DNA from 3 places in the Shewanella oneidensis MR-1 genome. Region 2 is predicted to be linked to each of the others. Evidence: predicted binding sites of a transcription regulator. Region 2 holds the regulator's gene; each other region holds the start of a gene.
The links. The regulator sigma-54, encoded in region 2, starts transcription at its own class of promoters, with help from an activator protein. The targets are predictions, from matches to a motif close to GTTGGCACGNNNNTNGNNT.
Positions count from the first base shown of each region.

Region 1: a site for sigma-54 is predicted at 4,414-4,432, ahead of glnA (glutamate--ammonia ligase). Genes of this name have one in related genera too.
Region 3: a site for sigma-54 is predicted at 2,729-2,747, ahead of SO_RS02600 (TorF family putative porin). Genes of this name have one in related genera too.

Region 1 covers NC_004347.2:4,599,148-4,605,834, forward strand. The annotation lists gene katG (catalase/peroxidase HPI) at 1-238, opposite strand, end outside; gene SO_RS20465 (diguanylate cyclase) at 604-1,638, shown strand; gene typA (translational GTPase TypA) at 1,727-3,538, opposite strand; gene glnA (glutamate--ammonia ligase) at 4,516-5,925, shown strand; gene SO_RS20480 (CBU_0592 family membrane protein) at 6,190-6,462, opposite strand.
Region 2 covers NC_004347.2:4,099,892-4,106,578, forward strand. The annotation lists gene kdsC (3-deoxy-manno-octulosonate-8-phosphatase KdsC) at 1-292, shown strand, start outside; gene lptC (LPS export ABC transporter periplasmic protein LptC) at 289-849, shown strand; gene lptA (lipopolysaccharide transport periplasmic protein LptA) at 836-1,387, shown strand; gene lptB (LPS export ABC transporter ATP-binding protein) at 1,384-2,115, shown strand; gene SO_RS18440 (RNA polymerase factor sigma-54) at 2,222-3,697, shown strand; gene hpf (ribosome hibernation promoting factor) at 3,726-4,013, shown strand; gene ptsN (PTS IIA-like nitrogen regulatory protein PtsN) at 4,016-4,459, shown strand; gene rapZ (RNase adapter RapZ) at 4,456-5,310, shown strand; gene SO_RS18460 (HPr family phosphocarrier protein) at 5,297-5,572, shown strand; gene mgtE (magnesium transporter) at 5,769-6,687, shown strand, end outside.
Region 3 covers NC_004347.2:567,940-574,626, forward strand. The annotation lists gene SO_RS02590 (putative bifunctional diguanylate cyclase/phosphodiesterase) at 1-841, shown strand, start outside; gene rimK (30S ribosomal protein S6--L-glutamate ligase) at 993-1,898, shown strand; gene SO_RS02600 (TorF family putative porin) at 1,945-2,637, opposite strand; gene SO_RS02605 (HU family DNA-binding protein) at 2,931-3,203, opposite strand; gene SO_RS02610 (response regulator) at 3,350-4,147, opposite strand; gene SO_RS02615 (hypothetical protein) at 4,221-4,604, opposite strand; gene SO_RS02620 (DUF4240 domain-containing protein) at 4,730-5,239, shown strand; gene SO_RS02625 (hypothetical protein) at 5,246-5,560, opposite strand; gene SO_RS02630 (periplasmic protein) at 5,712-6,020, opposite strand; gene SO_RS02635 (DUF3016 domain-containing protein) at 6,289-6,687, shown strand, end outside.

The DNA of each region.
Region 1 (6,687 bases), 500 kb from region 2:
AATCTTGGCTATCGGTCATAAGGGAATGTAAGTCCTGCTTCACTGCTGCGAGATCTAAACTGTTGAATGCATCACGATAACTAAAGTTAGGGTCCATCGGATCCGTTTTCTGATCGTGTTGGTGCAAGATATCGAGGTTAAGAGCCTTAGGCCACCAGTCCATATTGTTACTGGCAACGGCAGAATTGGCCCCATGCATCACGGGGCATTTACCTTGGGAGCGTTGAGTCTTATCCATGGGATATTCCTTTACTTATGGCTAACGAAGGGAATGACACTGTACAGTGCCATTAGGCTAATCAGGTTGAGCGTTTTACCGTTGGCATTAATTCCTTTTGCATTGAGCCAAAGTGACGATTAATGCACCTTTCAATCAGTATGCTAAATGAACAACATGACAACATTTCAGAGTTAAGCAATTAAAGCGAGGAGACAGTAACGAGAACATAAAACCATAGCTCAAAAAACAGGCTAAGATCACACTATCCGTGATTTTTACGGCACTATATTGATTTTAATCAGACCGCGGGACGAGTTTATCGTCAATACTCATCTCAAATAAGAACAAGAATACGTTTATATTCTCTCAATCGGAGTGAACCTATGCGGCAGAGACGCTTGCAACTTATGCAGTCACTTTTTGATGAATATATTGAGATGTACGCTGCCCGGGATGACAAGCTCACAGCCCGTTTCAGTGATGATTTTAGTGGTTATGCAGGTAGCAGCGATATCCTTGTCACCAGTAAAGATGAATGGATAAAAATAACCCGTCAGGACTTCGCCCAAGTCCCCGAACGGATCCGTATTGAGGTATTAGATCTATCACTACAGGATCTTGCTGAAGATATTATTGTTATTACTGCATTTTTTCATATTCATCTCCCTGTTCCAGACTCGATACTCAGCCAAGAAACAGCAAGATTAATGCTGGTTTTCCAGCAAGAAAGCAAAGATTGGAAAATCGTCCATAGTGGAATTTCGATTCCCTATGGCATAGCCAAAAAAGGTGAAATTTATCCAATGACAAGTTTAGAAGAGCGCAATCGAGAGCTAGAGTCCATTATACAAGCGCGAACCTATGAACTTGCAGAAGCAAACAACAGGCTAGAAAAACTCAGTAATACCGATGGATTAACCAATATTGGCAACCGTAGATTGTTTGATCAAATGCTACAAAAGGAATGGAGCCGTGGACAACGCAACAACACGCCACTCTCGCTCATCATGCTCGATATTGACCACTTTAAATTATTTAATGACCACTATGGTCACCTCGCGGGAGATGACTGTCTCAAGATGCTGGCGAACGGCTTATCTCAATCAGGTCGTCGGGCGGGTGAATTGGTCGCACGCTATGGCGGCGAAGAATTTGTTATTTTACTCCCCAATACGGATCTACAAACGGCACTCGATACAGCCAAGCACGTACATCAACTTATCCAATCGCTTGCTATTCCCCATATTAAAACCAACCTAGGCATTGTCACCGTCAGCGTGGGTGTCGCGTGTTTACTCCCCTCAGATAAACATAACGCCCTAGAATTAGTCCACCAAGCAGATACAGCCCTTTACTTGGCTAAGTCTGCAGGCCGTAACTGCATACGCTCAGCACCACCTAATGGAACTCAAATATAACCATTAAAAAGCCCCGCTAAGTTGCCTTAGCGGGGCTTTATTCATTCACTGTATGGCGGTCACTTTATCGTGGCCGCCAAAACCACCATTAGCCGCGGCTAGCGCGCTTACGGTCGTTTTCAGTTAAGTGTTTCTTACGAACACGGATGCTCTTAGGTGTCACTTCAACTAATTCGTCATCATCAATAAACTCAAGCGCTTGCTCAAGCGTTAAAGTGATTGGCGTAGTCAGAACCTGAGCTTCGTCAGTACCAGAAGCACGCATGTTAGTCAGCTGCTTACCTTTCAGACAGTTAACTGTCAGATCGTTTGAACGAGCATGAATACCCACAACTTGACCTTCGTAAACTTCAGCAGCGTGGCCAATAAACAGACGACCGCGGTCCTGTAGACCGAACAGTGCGAATGTCAGCGCCTTACCCGTTGCGTTAGAGATCAGTACGCCGTTAGCGCGTTGACCAATGTCGCCACCTTTATGTGGACCGTAGTGATCGAATGAGTGGTAAATCAAACCGGTACCTGACGTTGCTGTTAAGAACTCTGTTTGGAAACCGATTAAGCCACGGCTTGGGATAACAAAGTCAACGCGCACGCGACCTTTACCGTCAAGCTGCATATCTTTCATTTCAGCTTTACGGATACCCAGCTTCTCAATCACTGTCCCTTGATGTTCTTCTTCAACGTCAACGGTCAGAGTTTCAAATGGCTCACACAGTTCACCATCGATGGTTTTTAAGATAACTTCTGGGCGAGAAACTGCTAATTCGTAACCTTCACGACGCATGTTTTCGATCAGGATAGATAAGTGTAATTCACCACGACCAGATACCGCGAAACGGTCTGGGCTGTCGGTTTCTTCAACACGCAGTGCCACGTTGTGCACTAATTCCTGTTGCAGACGCTCAAGAATGTTACGTGAAGTCACATACTTACCTTCTTTACCCGCAAAAGGTGAAGTGTTGACTTGGAAGGTCATGGTCAGCGTTGGCTCGTCAACAGATAAAGGCGGCATCGCCTCTACATTGCCAGCGGCGCACACTGTGTCCGAAATTTTAAGCTCACCCAAACCAGTAATCGCAACGATATCGCCCGCGTTTGCTACATCAACTTCGGTACGCTCTAAGCCCATGTAACCTAATACTTGGCCCATTTTACCGTTGCGTACTTTACCGTCGGCACCGATCACGCTCACCTGTTGGTTAGTCTTGATGCTACCACGGTTAATGCGACCCACACCGATAACACCCACGTAAGAGTTGTAATCGAGCTGAGAAATTTGCATCTGGAATGGACCATCCGCATCAGCATCAGGTGATGACACTTTTTCAACGATAGTCTGAAACAGTGGCGTCATATCTTCGCTGACAACATCTGGATCTAAGGTTGCAAAACCGTTTAATGCAGAAGCATAAACGATTGGAAAATCTAATTGTTCGTCGGTCGCACCTAAGTTATCGAATAGGTCGAATACTTGGTCGATAACCCAATCAGGGCGAGCACCTGGACGGTCAATCTTGTTGATAACAACGATTGGCTTTAAGCCTTGGGCAAACGCTTTTTTGGTTACGAAGCGAGTTTGTGGCATTGGACCATCAACGGCATCAACCAGCAACAATACTGAGTCAACCATAGACAGAACACGCTCAACCTCACCACCGAAGTCGGCGTGGCCAGGGGTGTCTACGATGTTAATGCGGTAGTCGTTCCACTTGATGGCAGTGTTCTTTGCCAGAATCGTGATTCCACGCTCCTTTTCAAGATCGTTGGAGTCCATCACCCGCTCAGTAGCTTCTCCCCGGGTTGCAAGGGTTCCTGATTGCGACAGCAGCTTGTCAACCAGGGTCGTTTTGCCATGGTCAACGTGCGCAATAATGGCGATGTTACGTAAATTCTCTAGCACGGATAAACCTCTTACCATCAAACAAAAATTAGGGATATTACAAATATTCGTTACAGCAATCTACGTTGAGTCGCCATAAAAAAGCGTGACATTCTACTCCAGAGCGGCCATATCGCACAGGATTATTTTTGAACACTTATAAAACTATTTTTTGGGGCCCGTGCTAACGAATCAGTTATGACGATAAGACAAATCACCCAAATGCACCGTTACAGCGCAGGCAATTTGCCATATTATTTCGATACCAGCATAGCTAACCAGCTGAAATCACTATTTTTCACGGGAATGGCGTAGCAGACTATGCGCTTAAGACCGCCATAAGTATAGCCAATAACCCAAGTTAAGCCGCCGTACTTTTTCACCCAGTGATATAAATAAGCCAGACCACCAAGCCACACTTTGCAGCTAACACTGACGCTAATAGCGTTAGGCTAAGTTTCAACAAACTCTATTCCCACCCGCGAACAACGGAACTAGTTGATTGATTTTGAAACGTTATTAATTAAAACCCATTAACATTGCCATCAAAAAAACAGCTTAGTATCCCACCGTTTTGTGACATTATGACAAGCACTTAAAACAGTGAGCTTAGGCGACTATCAAGGCTCAATTATGTGTTAAATTCATTCTGCGTTGCTGGGCACAATCTGTGGTAACAAGCTCTCTACCAGCATGCAGTTTAGCGAAAATATAGGTACAAATTCGCCAAGCAAGCTTGCGCTTATCGTCACTGCACTAAAATGGGGGACGAACCGCTCGCACCAAAATGGATGAATGCACCAAAATGCCACATACAAATGCACCAACACAGTGCAATCAAGAGTTTAACCTGGTGTAATAAAAAACATACTTTATAAATATCAATGATTTAAATTATTGGCATGGATATCGCTATATAGCTCGTAAGTTTGCTCAAGCACAACTTGAGTTAAAAGATTATAGAAGGGACATCCCTTTACCCTACCGGAGACTTGAGAATGTCAGTTGAATCAGTTTTAAAGCAACTTGAAGAATTAGAAGTTAAGTTTGTTGATTTACGTTTTACCGACACCAAAGGTAAAGAGCAGCACGTATCTATCCCTTCTCATCAGGTAGACGCTGACTTCTTCGAAGACGGTAAAATGTTTGACGGCTCATCAATTGCTGGCTGGAAAGGCATTAACGAATCAGACATGGTACTGATGCCAGACCCAACGACGTTTGTACTGGACCCATTCACCGAAGAAACCACAGCACTGATCCGCTGTGACGTTCTCGAACCAGGCACAATGACTGGTTACGATCGCGACCCACGTTCTATCGCTAAAAAAGCGGAAGAATACCTACGCTCAACCGGTATCGCTGACACAGTATTAGTTGGACCAGAGCCAGAATTCTTCCTGTTCGACGATGTTCGTTTCGGCACTGATATGTCTGGTTGTTTCGTTAAAATCGACGCAAAAGAAGCAGCTTGGAACTCAGGCACTAGCTACGAAGGCGGCAACACCGGTCACCGTCCATTCGTGAAAGGTGGTTACTTCCCAGTGGCGCCAGTTGACTCATCACAAGACCTGCGTAGTGCTATGTGTTTAGTGTTAGAAGAAATGGGTCAAGTGGTTGAAGCTCACCACCATGAAGTGGCGACTGCTGGTCAAAACGAAATCGCTACTCGCTTCAATACCCTGACTAAGAAAGCGGACGAAATCCAAATCCTGAAGTACGTAGTGCACAACATGGCTCATGCCTATGGCAAAACTGCGACTTTCATGCCTAAGCCAATCGTTGGCGACAACGGTAGCGGTATGCACGTTCACCAATCTCTGTCTAAAGATGGCGTAAACCTGTTCGCGGGTGACAAATACGCAGGCTTAAGTGAAACCGCCCTGTACTACATCGGTGGTATCATCAAGCACGCTCGCGCGCTGAACGCGTTCACTAACCCAAGCACCAACTCTTACAAGCGTTTAGTACCACACTTCGAAGCGCCAGTTATGCTAGCTTACTCAGCGCGTAACCGCTCTGCTTCAATCCGTATTCCAGTGGTACCAAGCCCTAAAGGTCGCCGTATCGAAACTCGCTTCCCAGATCCACATGCAAACCCATACTTAGGTTTCGCAGCACTGCTGATGGCAGGTATTGATGGTATCCAAAACAAGATCCATCCAGGCGAAGCAATGGATAAAGATTTGTACGATCTGCCAGCAGAAGAAGCGGCTGAAATCCCACAGGTGGCGACTTCATTAGAAAACGCCCTTGAGAACCTGCAAGCTGACCATGAGTTCTTAACTCGCGGTGGTGTATTCAGCGAAGATTTCATCCAGTCTTATATTGCACTGAAATCTGCAGAAGCTGAGCGTGTTGCACGTACAACTCACCCATTAGAGTTTGAAATGTACTACAGCCTGTAATGGCTAACGGCATGCAATTACTCACGGTATAAATGCATGCATAAAGTATAAAAGCCCCAACAGTTTTGCTGTTGGGGCTTTTTTTATCGCTATTTTGATAATACAACGAAATAAAACTACCGCTGAATCAGTTCCCTAAAGATTTGATTCATCTTAAGGGTAAAACCGCCCCAGAATAACCGCAAATGGGGAGCGATAGCGGGTTTTAGGGAATGGTGTGACCCCCTCTGGGCTGGAGTGATTCACTGACATGAATAGGAAAAATTAGTGGATCAATCCACCAGCTCTTACAATCCCTATAATACCAATCAAAATCCAAAAACCATTGAGTAAGGTGTAAGCGGCATCTTTGCGCAAAGCAGCACACCATGTTAGTAAAACAGCATCTATTGTGTTGAACACCCAAACAAACATAAAAGGACTTTCAGGGCCAAGCCAACTAACAAGCGAAAAACTAAATATCCGCATTAGGACGCCAACCATTTCTAAGGCCCGCATATTTGCGTTCAAAAAAGCATTAATTTTTTTATAAAACAATTTATTACCACTCTTTTATTTATCATGTAGAACGACATAAAGAACGACTGTTACCAACCTTCCCCTGTGTTACAGGGGAAATTGAACGAAATTTTAATATGTAAACTACATCAGGTAAATCTGATTCACGTTGTATCAAATCACATCACAAATATTGCAGACTCATGCCTTGATATTGAACTTAATTACGCATGGTAAACTGCCGACTAAATCGGTTTGCCGCTG
Region 2 (6,687 bases):
CACCCATATTTATCAGGGCGTGGATAATAAATTTGTTCCCTATGAAGAACTGCTATCGATCTACAATGTCACCGCGGAAGAAGTCGCCTATATCGGTGACGATATTGTTGATCTGCCGGTGATGAATGTGGTCGGCCTAGCCGTCTGCGTCGCCGATGGTCATCCCTATGTACGCCAACATGCCCATTTTGTAACTCAGTTAAATGGCGGCCATGGCGCGCTCAGGGAGCTGACGGATCTGCTATTACTGAGTCAAAACAAATTCACCTCAGCCCATGGGATGAGCATATGAGTCGTGTGACCCTCGCCATTATCGCCTTTTTTGGTACTGCGCTGGTGCTGTATTGGCAAGTGCAGCAAAAACGCGGTGGCGATACGGATGACAGCTTGAACAACTCTGACAGACCCGATTACATTATCGAAGATCTGCGCAGTATCGAGTTTAACGAGCAAGGGCAAGTCAATAGTCGGGTGACGGCAAAGCACATGGAACACTATGAGCTGAAAAATCAAACCGACTTTACTCAACCAGTCTATCTTGTCTATCCCGACCAAGGTAAAGCAAAATGGCAGATCCGAGCAGATCTTGGTCGGCTCAACAAAGAAACTGGCAAGGTTGTATTAGAAAATAATGTTATTATCGATGCCATCAACCCAGGTGAACCGATACAAACCTTGTCCACCAGTTTTTTAGAACTCGATCTCAACACTATGATAATGACCTCTGACCGCATCATTTACGTCACAGGGAAAGATTTTAATATTCAAGGGCAAGGCCTTTATGCCGACCTTAACGCGCAGGAAGTGCAATTGACCAGTCAGGTAGTAGGAACCTATGAAGCAAAATAACATATTACTTGCCAGCCTAATGCTCATGACAAGCATGAGCACCTTCGCCAAAGTCGGTGACTTACAGCAAGAAGTTAAGATTAAAGCGGTCAGCCAAACTGCTGATATTAAAAACAATCAGATCATTTTCTTCGGCCCAGTTGAAGTCGTACAAGGTTCAATCAAAATCAATGCGGATCAACTCCGTGCATTTTCAGCCGAAGGCGAAAACAGCAAGATTCTAGTGGCGACAGGTAATCCAGCAACCTATAGCCAGATCCTCGACGATGGCCGCCCAGCATCTGCTAGCGCCAAAGAAATTCGCTATGAAATGGCCACGAGGACCTTGACGCTAACAGGCACCGCCACCCTTGACCAAGCGGGTAGCCAAGTCACAGGCAATCTAATTCGTTACAATATCATTCAGCAAAAACTGATCGCCGAAAGTACCGGCAATGGTGACGATCGTGTGATTACCATTATTCAACCTGATAACTATCAGGAAGAACTGAAAAACGCACCTGCGGATAAACCTGTGAAAAAACAGGACTCTAAATGACCCAAATCACCTTAAAAGCACAGAATCTGGCCAAGAGTTATAAAAGCCGTCAGGTTGTTAAAGATGTCAGCCTCACGGTTAAAACGGGTCAAGTTGTTGGCCTGCTTGGCCCAAACGGCGCAGGTAAAACTACCACCTTTTACATGGTAGTGGGCTTAGTAAAAAGCGATAAAGGTCATATCTTTATCGACGATGATGATTTAACTGCCGACCCTATGCATCTGCGTGCTCGCAAAGGTATTGGTTACCTGCCACAGGAAGCCAGTATCTTTCGCAAATTAACCGTGCACGACAATATCATGGCGGTACTGCAAACCCGTAAAGAACTCAATAGCGACCAGCGCGAAGAAGCACTAGAGCAGCTATTAGAAGAGTTCCATATCACCCATATTCGTGACAGCCAAGGCATGTCCTTATCGGGCGGCGAACGTCGTCGTGTCGAAATTGCCCGCGCATTAGCGGCTAACCCAAAGTTTATTTTGCTCGATGAACCCTTTGCGGGCGTTGATCCAATCTCGGTTATCGATATCAAGAAAATTATCGAGCAACTCAAAAGTCGAGGTCTTGGAGTATTGATTACTGACCACAATGTGCGCGAGACCTTAGATGTCTGTGAACATGCTTACATTGTCAGTCACGGCAGTCTTATCGCCGAAGGAACTCCTGCAGAGATCTTAGACAATCAGCAAGTTAGGGCTGTGTACTTAGGTGAACAATTCAGGCTATAGTTACTAAAACTGAGCTAATCAGCCTTGAATTTGGCAGCGCAAAGCGCCATCAGTATGATATCAAGCGACCTAAACTCACAATAATAACGTAGGGATCAGCGGTAACATGAAAGCGTCACTCCAGCTCAAACTGGGTCAACAGTTAACCATGACGCCACAACTACAGCAGGCCATTCGTCTGTTGCAATTGTCGTCATTAGAACTGCAGCAAGAGATCCAGCAAGCCTTAGACTCTAATCCTCTTCTCGAGCTGGAAGAGGAGCAATTCGATGCGCCTAGCGAACGTAAACAAGATCTCGCTGATACCGATTTTAGTGAAACCAGCGCCCAGCCACAGGAGCAAGACAACTCCACCGTGGATATTGCCGAGTCACTGACCAAAGAATCCCTGCCCGAAGAGCTCCCCATGGACACCACTTGGGATGAAGTCTTTACCGCATCGCCCAATTCTGGCTCGGGCGCTAGCCGTGAAGATGATATGCCGTTCCAAGGGGAAACCAGCGAGGGGCTATACGAACATTTAGAATGGCAAAAAAACCTCACACCATTCTCAGAAACTGACTTAGCCATAGCCACTGCCATTATTGATGCCATAGATGATCAAGGCTATCTCACTCAAAGCACTGAAGATATTCTCGAAGCCATGGGCAACCCCGAGATAGAACTGGATGAAGTTGAAGCGGTACTTAAACGTATTCAACACTTCGATCCCGTTGGCGTTGCGGCAAGGGATTTAAGCGAATGTTTACTGATCCAGCTATCCCATTTTTCTCCTGATACTCCGCATCTCGAAAATGCCCGCATGTTGATCAAAGATCATCTTGATCTGATCGCTGCCCGCGACTTTAGACTGTTAATGCGTAAGACCAAACTCAAAGAAGACGAGTTAAGGGATAGCATTGCGCTTATCCAAACCTTGAATCCTCGTCCTGGCTTACTCATCACTGCAGTCGATGAAGAATATGTGGTCCCAGATGTCTCAGTTTCGAAAAAAAATGGCCGCTGGGTCGTTGAGCTTAACCCCGATTGCATGCCCAAAATCAATGTCAATCAGCAATATGCAGCAATGGCTCGTAGTTCAAAAAATCAAGCAGACAGCCAATTTATTCGTGGCCATTTGCAGGAAGCCAAATGGTTTATCAAAAGCCTTGAAAGCCGCAACGAAACACTGCTCAAGGTGGCAAACTGCATAGTGCAATACCAACAAGGTTTCTTCGAATACGGTGAAGAAGCCATGAAACCCATGGTCCTAAACGATATCGCCGAAGCGGTAGAAATGCATGAGTCCACCATTTCACGGGTGACCACTCAAAAATACATGCATACCCCAAAAGGACTTTTTGAACTAAAATACTTCTTCTCAAGCCACGTCGGGACAGATGATGGCGGTGAGTGCTCATCCACGGCAATCAGGGCTTTCATTAAGAAACTGGTTGCAGCGGAAAACCAGAAAAAACCATTGAGCGACAGCAAGATGGCTCAACTTCTGGCAGAACAGGGAATTAACGTTGCGCGCAGAACCATTGCGAAGTATCGAGAAGCGATGCTTATTCCCCCTTCCAATCAGCGTAAAAGTTTATAGCCTATTATGGATATCGGAGGACGTTTCTATGCAAATACACCTAAGTGGACACCATATCGAGATTACTGAATCGTTACGGGCATATGTTGAGGAAAAGTTTTCAAAACTTGAACGTCATTTCGAACAGATCAATAATGTGCACGTTGTGCTCAATGTTGAAAAAATGCAACAAATTGCCGAAGCGAGAATCAACCTCACCGGTGGTGAAGTCTTCGCGACTTCAGAGCATGCAGATATGTATGCTGCCATAGACGTCCTGATTGATAAACTTGATCGTCAGGTTATTAAACACAAAGAGAAGTTAACAAAACACTAGCAATGGAACTTCGTACCATACTGCGGCCGGAGTGCACAACCTGCGCCACTCCAGGCAGTAAGAAAAAGGTACTGGAACTTATCAGCGACTTAGCCGCTGCCCAGTACCCCACCCTATCATCTCAAGCGATCTTCGAAAGCCTTGTGGCGCGCGAAAAGATGGGTAGCACAGGTATAGGTAACGGTATCGCCATTCCACATGGTCGATTAACCGATATAACACAACCCATAGCGATATTGATAAAATGTGAGGAGCCGATAGCCTTTGATGCTATCGATAAACAACCTGTCGATATTTTATTTGCGCTACTCGTGCCTGCCAATCAATGTCAGCAGCACTTAAGCACCTTGTCCTGCATGGCTGAAAAGCTGAGCGACAAGCAAGTATTGAAACAATTGCGTAAGACGCATGATGAAACGGAACTCTATCAGGTAATCATTGGATGAAACTGGTCATAGTGTCAGGGCGTTCAGGCTCAGGCAAATCGGTCGCACTTAGAGTGCTTGAAGATCTCGGCTACTATTGTGTCGATAATTTGCCTTTGCCGTTAATCGGCAGTTTGCTTGAACAGCTCAAAGGCAGTAACGATCTCGTCGCCATCAGTGTCGACGTGCGTAACCTGCCGGAGCAAGACAAAGTCCTGGTCAAACAGCTTGCAAGCCTACCTGAGGGCACTGAGCTCACTAGCTTTTTTCTAAATTCCAGCGATAAAGTCCTGCTCAAGCGCTATAGCGAAACCCGCCGTTTACATCCCTTGTCTAAGAGTCGTGTTTCACTGCAAGAAGCCATTAAACTCGAAGGCAAGCTGCTAGAGCCGCTGTCACAACAAATGGATCACTACATAGATACCTCCAATCTAAATATCTATGAACTCAGTGACCAAGTGCGGCAAATTCTGCTTGGCAGTGTCGATAAGGAACTAGTGATCAACTTCGAGTCCTTCGGTTTTAAGCATGGTATGCCGACCGAAGCTGACTTTATGTTTGATGTGCGCTTTTTGCCAAATCCGCACTGGGAGCCAGAGCTGCGACCACTTACCGGTTTAGATGAACCCGTTGCCGAGTTTTTAAATCGCCAGCCACTGGTGAATAAGTTCATCTGGCAAATTGAGAATCTACTCGAAACCTGGTTGCCCCATTTAGAGCGCAATAATCGTAGCTATCTCACGATTGCGATTGGTTGCACGGGTGGCCAACATCGCTCCGTTTATGTCGCCGAGCAACTGGCAAAGCGTTTTAGTAATGGCAAGCACAAAGTCAATGCACGCCATCGAGAGTTGAGCCATGCCAAAGCTTGAACGCCAAGTCACCATTTGCAATAAACTCGGCTTGCATGCCCGCGCCGCCACAAAGCTCGTGGTGCTTGCTTCTGAGTTTGATGCCAGCATTACCCTGATCCAAGGTGAAAAACAGGCCTCTGCCGCCAGTGTATTAGGGCTATTAATGCTTGAGACGGGTATGGGTAAAACCATCACCTTGATTGCCGAAGGCCCGGATGCAGAACCCGCCCTCAATGCCATTTGCGCACTGATAGACGCTAAGTTCGACGAAGCCAGCTAACTAAGGCTTGAACTTATCAACGCCTGCTGCTATTCAAGACACCGTATAGTTTATTTTTATTTTCAGAACGTTAACTCACTAAAACGCATTTGTGGCTCGACGCTTTCCTGTCCGTTCAATTACAATATGCTGCCGCGCTTTGGCTTAAATCCTTAATCGCCAACCTATGCTCCACCGCAGCCACCCTGGAGGAAACATGCCTGTACAAGTCTCAGACAGCTTACAAGTCGAACATCGTCTTGACCAACTGAGCCAAGCTCTCAACAGTGGTATGTTTGTGCATGTCAGGCAAATGCTGCAAAACATGGCGTCATCGGATATTGCATTGATTTTAGAATCTTCACCGCCCAAGGCACGACAAGTACTATGGCAGCTAATCGATCAAGATCAGCTCGGGGATATTCTCGATGAACTCAGCGAAGAGTTAAAAGATCCGCTGATCCGCGCCATGAGCCCTGAACGTGTCGCTAAAGCCACCGCCAGCATGGATACGGACGATCTGGCTTATATTCTGCGAAGCCTACCTGATACGGTTTACAAACAAGTATTGCAGTCTATGAGCCTGCAAAACCGTCAGCGGGTCGAGCAAGCGCTCTCCTACCCCGATGAAACCGCGGGCAGCTTAATGAACACCGATACAGTGACTTTAAGGCCTGATGTGAATATCGATGTGGTGCTGCGCTATCTGCGCCAGCGGGGAAATCTCCCTGACACCACTGACACCTTATACGTGGTTGATAAGCAAGATAAAGTCTTGGGAGGGGTAAAACTTGCCGATCTGCTCACCTGCGATCCCAACACCCCTATCAGCAGCATTATCGATACTGATATCGAGAGTATTCCCGTGGGCATGTCCGACAGTGAAGTAGCACAGCTATTCGAGCGCCATGACTGGGTATCCGCACCCGTGGTCGACAGTGAGGGCAAATTACTCGGCCGGATCACCATCGACGATGTGGTGGATGTTATTCGTGAGGACGCGGAACATTCTATGATGGGAATGGCGGGTATGGACGATGATGAAGACACCTTTGCCCCCGTGGTGAAGAGTACCTTACGCCGTTCGCTCTGGCTCACCATAAATCTGTTTGCGGCTCTGCTGGCTGCTTCCGTAA
Region 3 (6,687 bases), 1.4 Mb from region 2:
ACGTAACCAGATCCAGTTTTACTCCGAGGCGCTAGATAAAGAGGTGCGCTATCGCAATCATATTGAATCTAGTTTGAGAATAGCCTTAAGGCTGAATCAGTTTAAGGTTTATTATCAAGTACAAGTTGATGCTCAAACACATCAAATGGTGGGGATGGAGGCACTGATCCGTTGGTTGCATCCAGAGGATGGCTTGATTTCACCAGACCAATTTCTGCCCATTGCTGAAGAAATAGGGCTGATGGAAGAGATTGGTGATTGGGTCTTGTTCGAAACCTGTCGTCAGGCCCAGTATTGGCTTAATCAATTAGCGCCAACTGGACATAGTTTCACCATTGCGGTGAATTTATCAGCATCTCAAATTGGTCATGTCGACTTATATGAGAAAATTGCCCATGTTCTAAAAGTGACAGGGCTAACACCAGGCGCGCTAGAGTTAGAAATTACCGAAAACTGTTTAATTGAAGAGCCCCACGAGCATGCGAAGATCCTCGATAAAATAGCCCAACTTGGAGTGCGATTCGCCTTGGATGATTTTGGTACGGGATTTTCATCTCTTGAACACATTAAATTGTTTCCTATCAGTGTGCTAAAAATCGATAAAAGCTTTATCGCTTCCTACGATAAGGATGAAAAGGACACTCGTTTGCTCAGTGCACTGCTGAACTTTGCCTATGGTTTTAACGTTACCTCCGTTGCCGAAGGGATTGAAACTCTTGAACAAGCAGAGTTTTGCACGGTAAGACATTGTAATCTATTGCAGGGCTACCTCTTTTCTCGCCCCTTAGAGGCAAGTGAGTTTGAGGCAAAATACATCACGCCGTTACTTTCTAAATTGTGAAGGTTATCTTACGTTTGGCTTAGGCTTGGGTTTTCGTCTGGTGAGGAATATTTTCTTGCTTTACACTGAGCAATAGACAACTATCTGCGCCCCTTTCTGATGCAATGTGCTCAGAGAATCAATTTACTGTGTTTAACTTGGTCATTTAGTAATGAAAATCGGTATTTTATCTCAGTTTCCTGAATTGTATTCCACCCGCCGTTTAGTGGCCGCCTGCGAGAGTCGTGGTCATGAGGCCGTGGTGATTAATACCTTGAATTGCTACATGAATATTAACTCCATCAAACCTAGCATCCACTATCAAGGGCAAGAATTAACGGGATTTGATGCGATTATTCCACGCATTCACGCCAGTGTGACTTTTTATGGCTGCGCAGTGGTGCGTCAGTTTGAAATGATGGGCGTATTTGCAGCCAATGACTCTATCTCGATTGCGCGCTCACGGGATAAGTTACGGGCGCTGCAATTACTTTCGCGCAAAGGCATTGGTATGCCTATCACTGGATTTGCCAATAAACCTAATGATATTCCCGATCTGATTAATATGGTGGGTGGGGCCCCTTTAGTGATCAAGTTGCTCGAAGGCACACAGGGGATTGGTGTGGTGTTAGCCGAAACTAAAACCGCTGCAGAGAGCGTTATTGAAGCCTTTTTAGGACTCAAAGCCAATATTATGCTGCAGGAGTATATTAAGGAATCTAACGGCAGTGATATTCGCTGTTTTGTGGTGGGCGATAAAGTGGTCGCCTCGATGAAGCGACAAGGTCCTGAGGGCGATTTTCGGTCTAATCTGCACTTAGGTGGCTGCGGTGAAAAAGTGAAAATCACTCCTAAAGAGCGCAAGATGGCCGTCGCCGCAGTAAAAGCAATGGGATTAGTGGTCGCTGGGGTCGACATTTTACGTTCGAATCGTGGTCCGCTGATCCTTGAAGTGAACTCGGCCCCCGGAATTGAAGGTATTGAGCAAACTACGGGTATTTCGGTGACTGAACCTATCGTGGAATATATTGAGAAAATGGTATTAGCCCAAAAATCGAATCGTCCTGTGATTGCTTAACCAAAACACGCCGCGATTAATGCGGCGTGTTTCTTAGTGCTTTCTTTTATAAATCAAAACTATAGGAATAGCCTAAAGCGATTTTTGCATCGTCATCGCTCAGATCGGTATCAGACACCATAAAAGAGATGGTTCCCATGCTGGTATCGGCACTGAGTGTCACGTTGTAATCGGCGTAGTTATCTTCCGCAAACCAAGCTTCAACCACATCGCCCGTGGAGTAGCCATAGTGGAATGACAGGCTAAGTTTTTCGGTTAAAGGGAAAGAAGCTGTGGCTGCAAGGTAACTCATATCTTTGTTATCGAATGGTTCTGCCGCGACGTCTTCACCCGCATTGATCACGTGGGAATAACTGAGTTCGACCCACTTCCAAGTGATGGTACCGTGGAGTTCACCAAAATCGATACTGCCTTCAGCATCGGGATAAGCATAATAGAGGTAGCCAAAATCATAGCTGAGATCGTCGGTGATACTGCCACCGTAACCTGCATAGAGGTCTAACTCGTAGCTTGTGTCATTGCCAAAATCGACATTTGATGCCCATGTGCCCGCATAGAATCCTGAGTCATGACTGTAGTCAATACCGCCTTGGATAGCGACCGCATCATTGGTTTGAGTTACCCCGCGCCATAGATAGTTTGAGGTGCCGCCAATATTGCCAGACACCGCCGCAAAGGCGTTATTGGTTAGTAATAATCCCGTTGATAATGCCAAAACACTGTACAGTGATTTTCTCATACTCATCCCCTCGATTGACTTATTTATCGATTCACTCATGCCACTTAAATACAGCGGCATTGGTGCATCATGGTTTTTTCTGATAAGGGATTTGCTAATCACATGCCATTATTTTAATTGCAATAAAAACAGTATATTACAAAATAATTGTTAGTATAATGTTTTTAAAATGCTCAGGAATGGAGCAGGTGGCGCACTGCGGCTGTGCAAAAAACGTTCTGGCAACTGTAGGGTTTAGCTAAAAAAAACGCCTCACATAGGAGGCGTTTTCATTACAAAAGTGTTGAGCTGAATTAGTTCACACTGTCACGCAGGGTTTTACCTGCTTTAAACTTAGGAACCGTCGCTTCAGCAATTTGAATTTCTTTACCCGTTTGCGGGTTACGGCCTGTACGCGCTGCACGAGTCGTTGTTTCAAAAGAGCCAAATCCGACGATAGAGATTTTGTCACCGTTCTTCATTGATTCAGTAATCGCCGCTTCGAAAGATTTCAATGCACGAGTTGCTTGAGCTTTGGTGATATCGGCATTTTCTGCAATTTTGGCGATAAGTTCTGTTTTGTTCATTTTTATTGTCTCTTCTTTCCGTAGATTGATTAAGTCGGCGAGCCTAACATGCCACAAGGTTAAGGCGTTGGAAAGCCCTTTGCTGTGGGCTTGTATCATCTAAGTAACAAAATTAAAGGGTATTTGTTCTATTCGTGACTTAGGTTTTATTCTTCGAGCAGTTGATATAAGAGTTGCTTAACCAATTTGGGTTCGAAGGGCTTGTCGCATAGGGCATTCACCCCAGCTTGAGATACATTGCTTAAATGTGCATCGTTAGCCTCAGACGAGACCATTAAAATTGGCACATGTGATTGCTGGCTTTCACTACGGATAAATTGCGTTAATGCCAGTCCATCAACGCTGGGCATATTGTAATCGGTGATAATTAAATCAAACATATTATGACGCATTAACTCAATGGCTTGCGCACCATCTTCAGCTTCGGTAATTAGTTTTATCCCCAAATTACCAATCGTTCGTTTGATCACATTGCGTGCCATGCGGCTGTCATCAACCACAAGTACTCGTACATCGTGCACATCGAAGTGGCTTAAGTCGAGCTCATCGTGACTGAGTAAATCGATAGTTGCATTGAGCGCTTTGCCTAAATGCTCGGCATTAAAGGGTTTTGGCAGGATAGCAACCACCCCCGATTGACGGAAACTCTCCAATTGCTCGCGGCGACATTCACTCGAGACCAGCATAAATTGAATATCTTTATACTCGCTTTTACTGCGTAGGTAGCTTAAAAATTCCGTCGCGGTACCATCCTCAAAGTGCATTGCGCTGGCGATGAGATCCGGTTTGTGTCGAGCAATGAGCCCCTTGGCTTCTGCAATATTGGCAGCATGTTCGATGCTAACAATGCCTTCTTGCTGTAAGCATTTGATGATAATTCGGCGCTGGGTTTCCGATGGTTCAACAATAAGCATCGATAATTCGCTAGGCGATAAATGAGTCATAGTCACAAGCTATATGGTCTTTTTAGAAAGGTGTTAACTTAGGCGAGAAATAACGTCTTCGCAATCAATACACTCAAGCTTTTATTTTTGCGGTTAAATAATCATGGGTTACCCGTGAAAACGCGATCCAATACTGCACTAATAGCAGGGCAATGATGGATAACACCAGCGGTAACATGGGAATGTTATGGCCTTCGATCACCACTTTAACGTCTTGGGGTGTAATCTGGTAGGCAATAATGGCGGTAATACCCAGTGCAGATAGGCCTAAGGTTTGTAATCCAAGGTAAATTTTGAGCACTAAGCTTGACCAAGGCGCTTGGGTCAGTATGCCAACCAGCACGGGTAACACACCTAAGGTGAACAAATCGAAGGAGGCCGTTGCGACTGCGCGTAACAGGGCGACAATGGCAAACAGTGTATAAAGGGCTATCAATAGGATAAGGCGTTTCGGCATAGAGTTGGGGTTGTTGGCTAATATGAAGTGGAGCAAGTGTAGGAAAAGCCCCGAACTGAGTCCAGCATAACCGTATTATCATGTAGAATACGCCTTTGCTTGGGCATTCAATATTAGGTTAAGTGATGACAGAAGTAGAATTTTGGGGCTTAGTGACCCGCAGTGAACCCGCGCAATCCCAGGAGTCTTTGGCTGAGGCATTAAAGCAAAAGTTGAGCAAACTGACTGATGAAGAGTTAAAAGCCTTCGATAAACTCTTTGGCCAACAGATGCGCCGCAGCTATTTATGGTCTGTGTGGGGCGCGGCTTATATCATTACAGGCTGTGATTCTGATTATGCCTTTGCTGAATTTCGCGCTTTTCTTATTTCACTAGGGCAAGCACGTTACGAGGCAGTGATTGCTAACCCTGACACGTTAGCGCAGTTAACTGCGTGGCCAGAAAAAGATGGCTATGCCTATCCTTTTATTGAAGATTACGATCTTATCGCAGGACAATTGTACGAAGATAGAACGGGTAAAGAGCTACCTTTTATGCCCTCTGGTAAAGCGACCCCTGTTGGGAAAAAATTTAGCACTAAACCCAAAGACTTAAGAAATCAATATCCTGAGCTTAGTGCACGTTTTCCGTTTTAATCTGCACTAAGAGCGCAAACAAGCATTCCTGCTAATATCGAATGTCATGCCGTATTTGGGGCAAGTTTGGCGCATAAGTTGATGCTCTTCTTGCGCTAATTGGCGGGTAAACTCTTGATCGAGTTGCTCCGTCAGACGTTGCTCTGCAACTTGGTGTGACTGGGCAAGCTTATCAAAGTGTGATTTTACCACGCGTTGCTGTTCTGCTGTGGGTGTCGCAGCATGGCTGGGGACGCTGATGACTGTGCCTAAGGTGAGCAATGTTAATAAGGCGAATTTCGTCATTGCAGTATGGGGTATATGTGCAGTTTTTAGGTTCATAGATAAACTCCAAATTTAAATTACCGTAACTTGGTAGGTCTTTAAATCCTCGTTTGGCTTTAAATCGTGCATCCATGACAAACAAAACCAAAGGTATTGCTTAGAAATTAAGCATACCGGAGAAATCTTGAACATTTGCTGAACCGCAGAGTTATTGCTCGTTACGCATCTCTTGGCATTGAAATCCCTGTTTACGGGAGTCGAAACCACATTTTAGCCCACATTCCCAAGGCACGTTATCGTAGAAAGACGATTGCTCTTTGGCAAAGTCTCGACAGGCTTCATAGCTATCAAAATTATCTGTTTTCTTATACTTACCAGAGTCATAACCATGGGTATAAATAAAGGATGACCAGGTTTCTGGGCGCGTGTCTTTCTCCCCTGAAGAGATGCACCAAATCGCGCTGGCAAAGCAAGAAAGCAGGATTAACACAAATACAGGTACAACGGGGAATTTCATTTTTGCTTCGTGGTCATAAAGGTGTGTGCGAAGGATAATACTTTTCAACGTAATATGCGCGTTAAAAAGTCACAAAATAATAACTTTATCCCAAATAGAGTATTGGATACAAAAAGATACGAGTACGCCTGAAATTTTTTATTATATTTACTAATCTATACAAGAGTTTGCTAATTATATGCTGTTTATGGGTTATTTGTATTAAGCTTGAGTTCAGGTTAGATTTTGTACGGTATAACGCAGAAACAATTAGGCCGAGGAGGCAAATATGAAAGTCCAGTTCCTATTACTCGCCAGTGTGTTGAGTTGCAGTGCAGTGTGGGCCGCCGACGAGGCGAAAACCGACCCTGTGACTGAAGACGGGGTGGTGAAGATTGTTTGGCAAAATCCAAAAGATTTCCGTGATATTAAATCCTCGGGCGAAATTCAGTCCCGTTATGAACAACGTTTATTCGATACCTTAACCACGAATATTAATAAAGAAGCAGCAAAAGTATTAAAACCAAACCAAAAGTTGGAAATGATGGTCACTGATGTCGACCTAGCGGGTGATATGCGTCCAACATTTGGGGCAACAGCTGATGATTTACGGGTGGTAAAAGATCTTTATCCACCACGTATGAGTTTTAGTTATCAAGTGCTTGAAAATGATAAAGTGATTATTGCT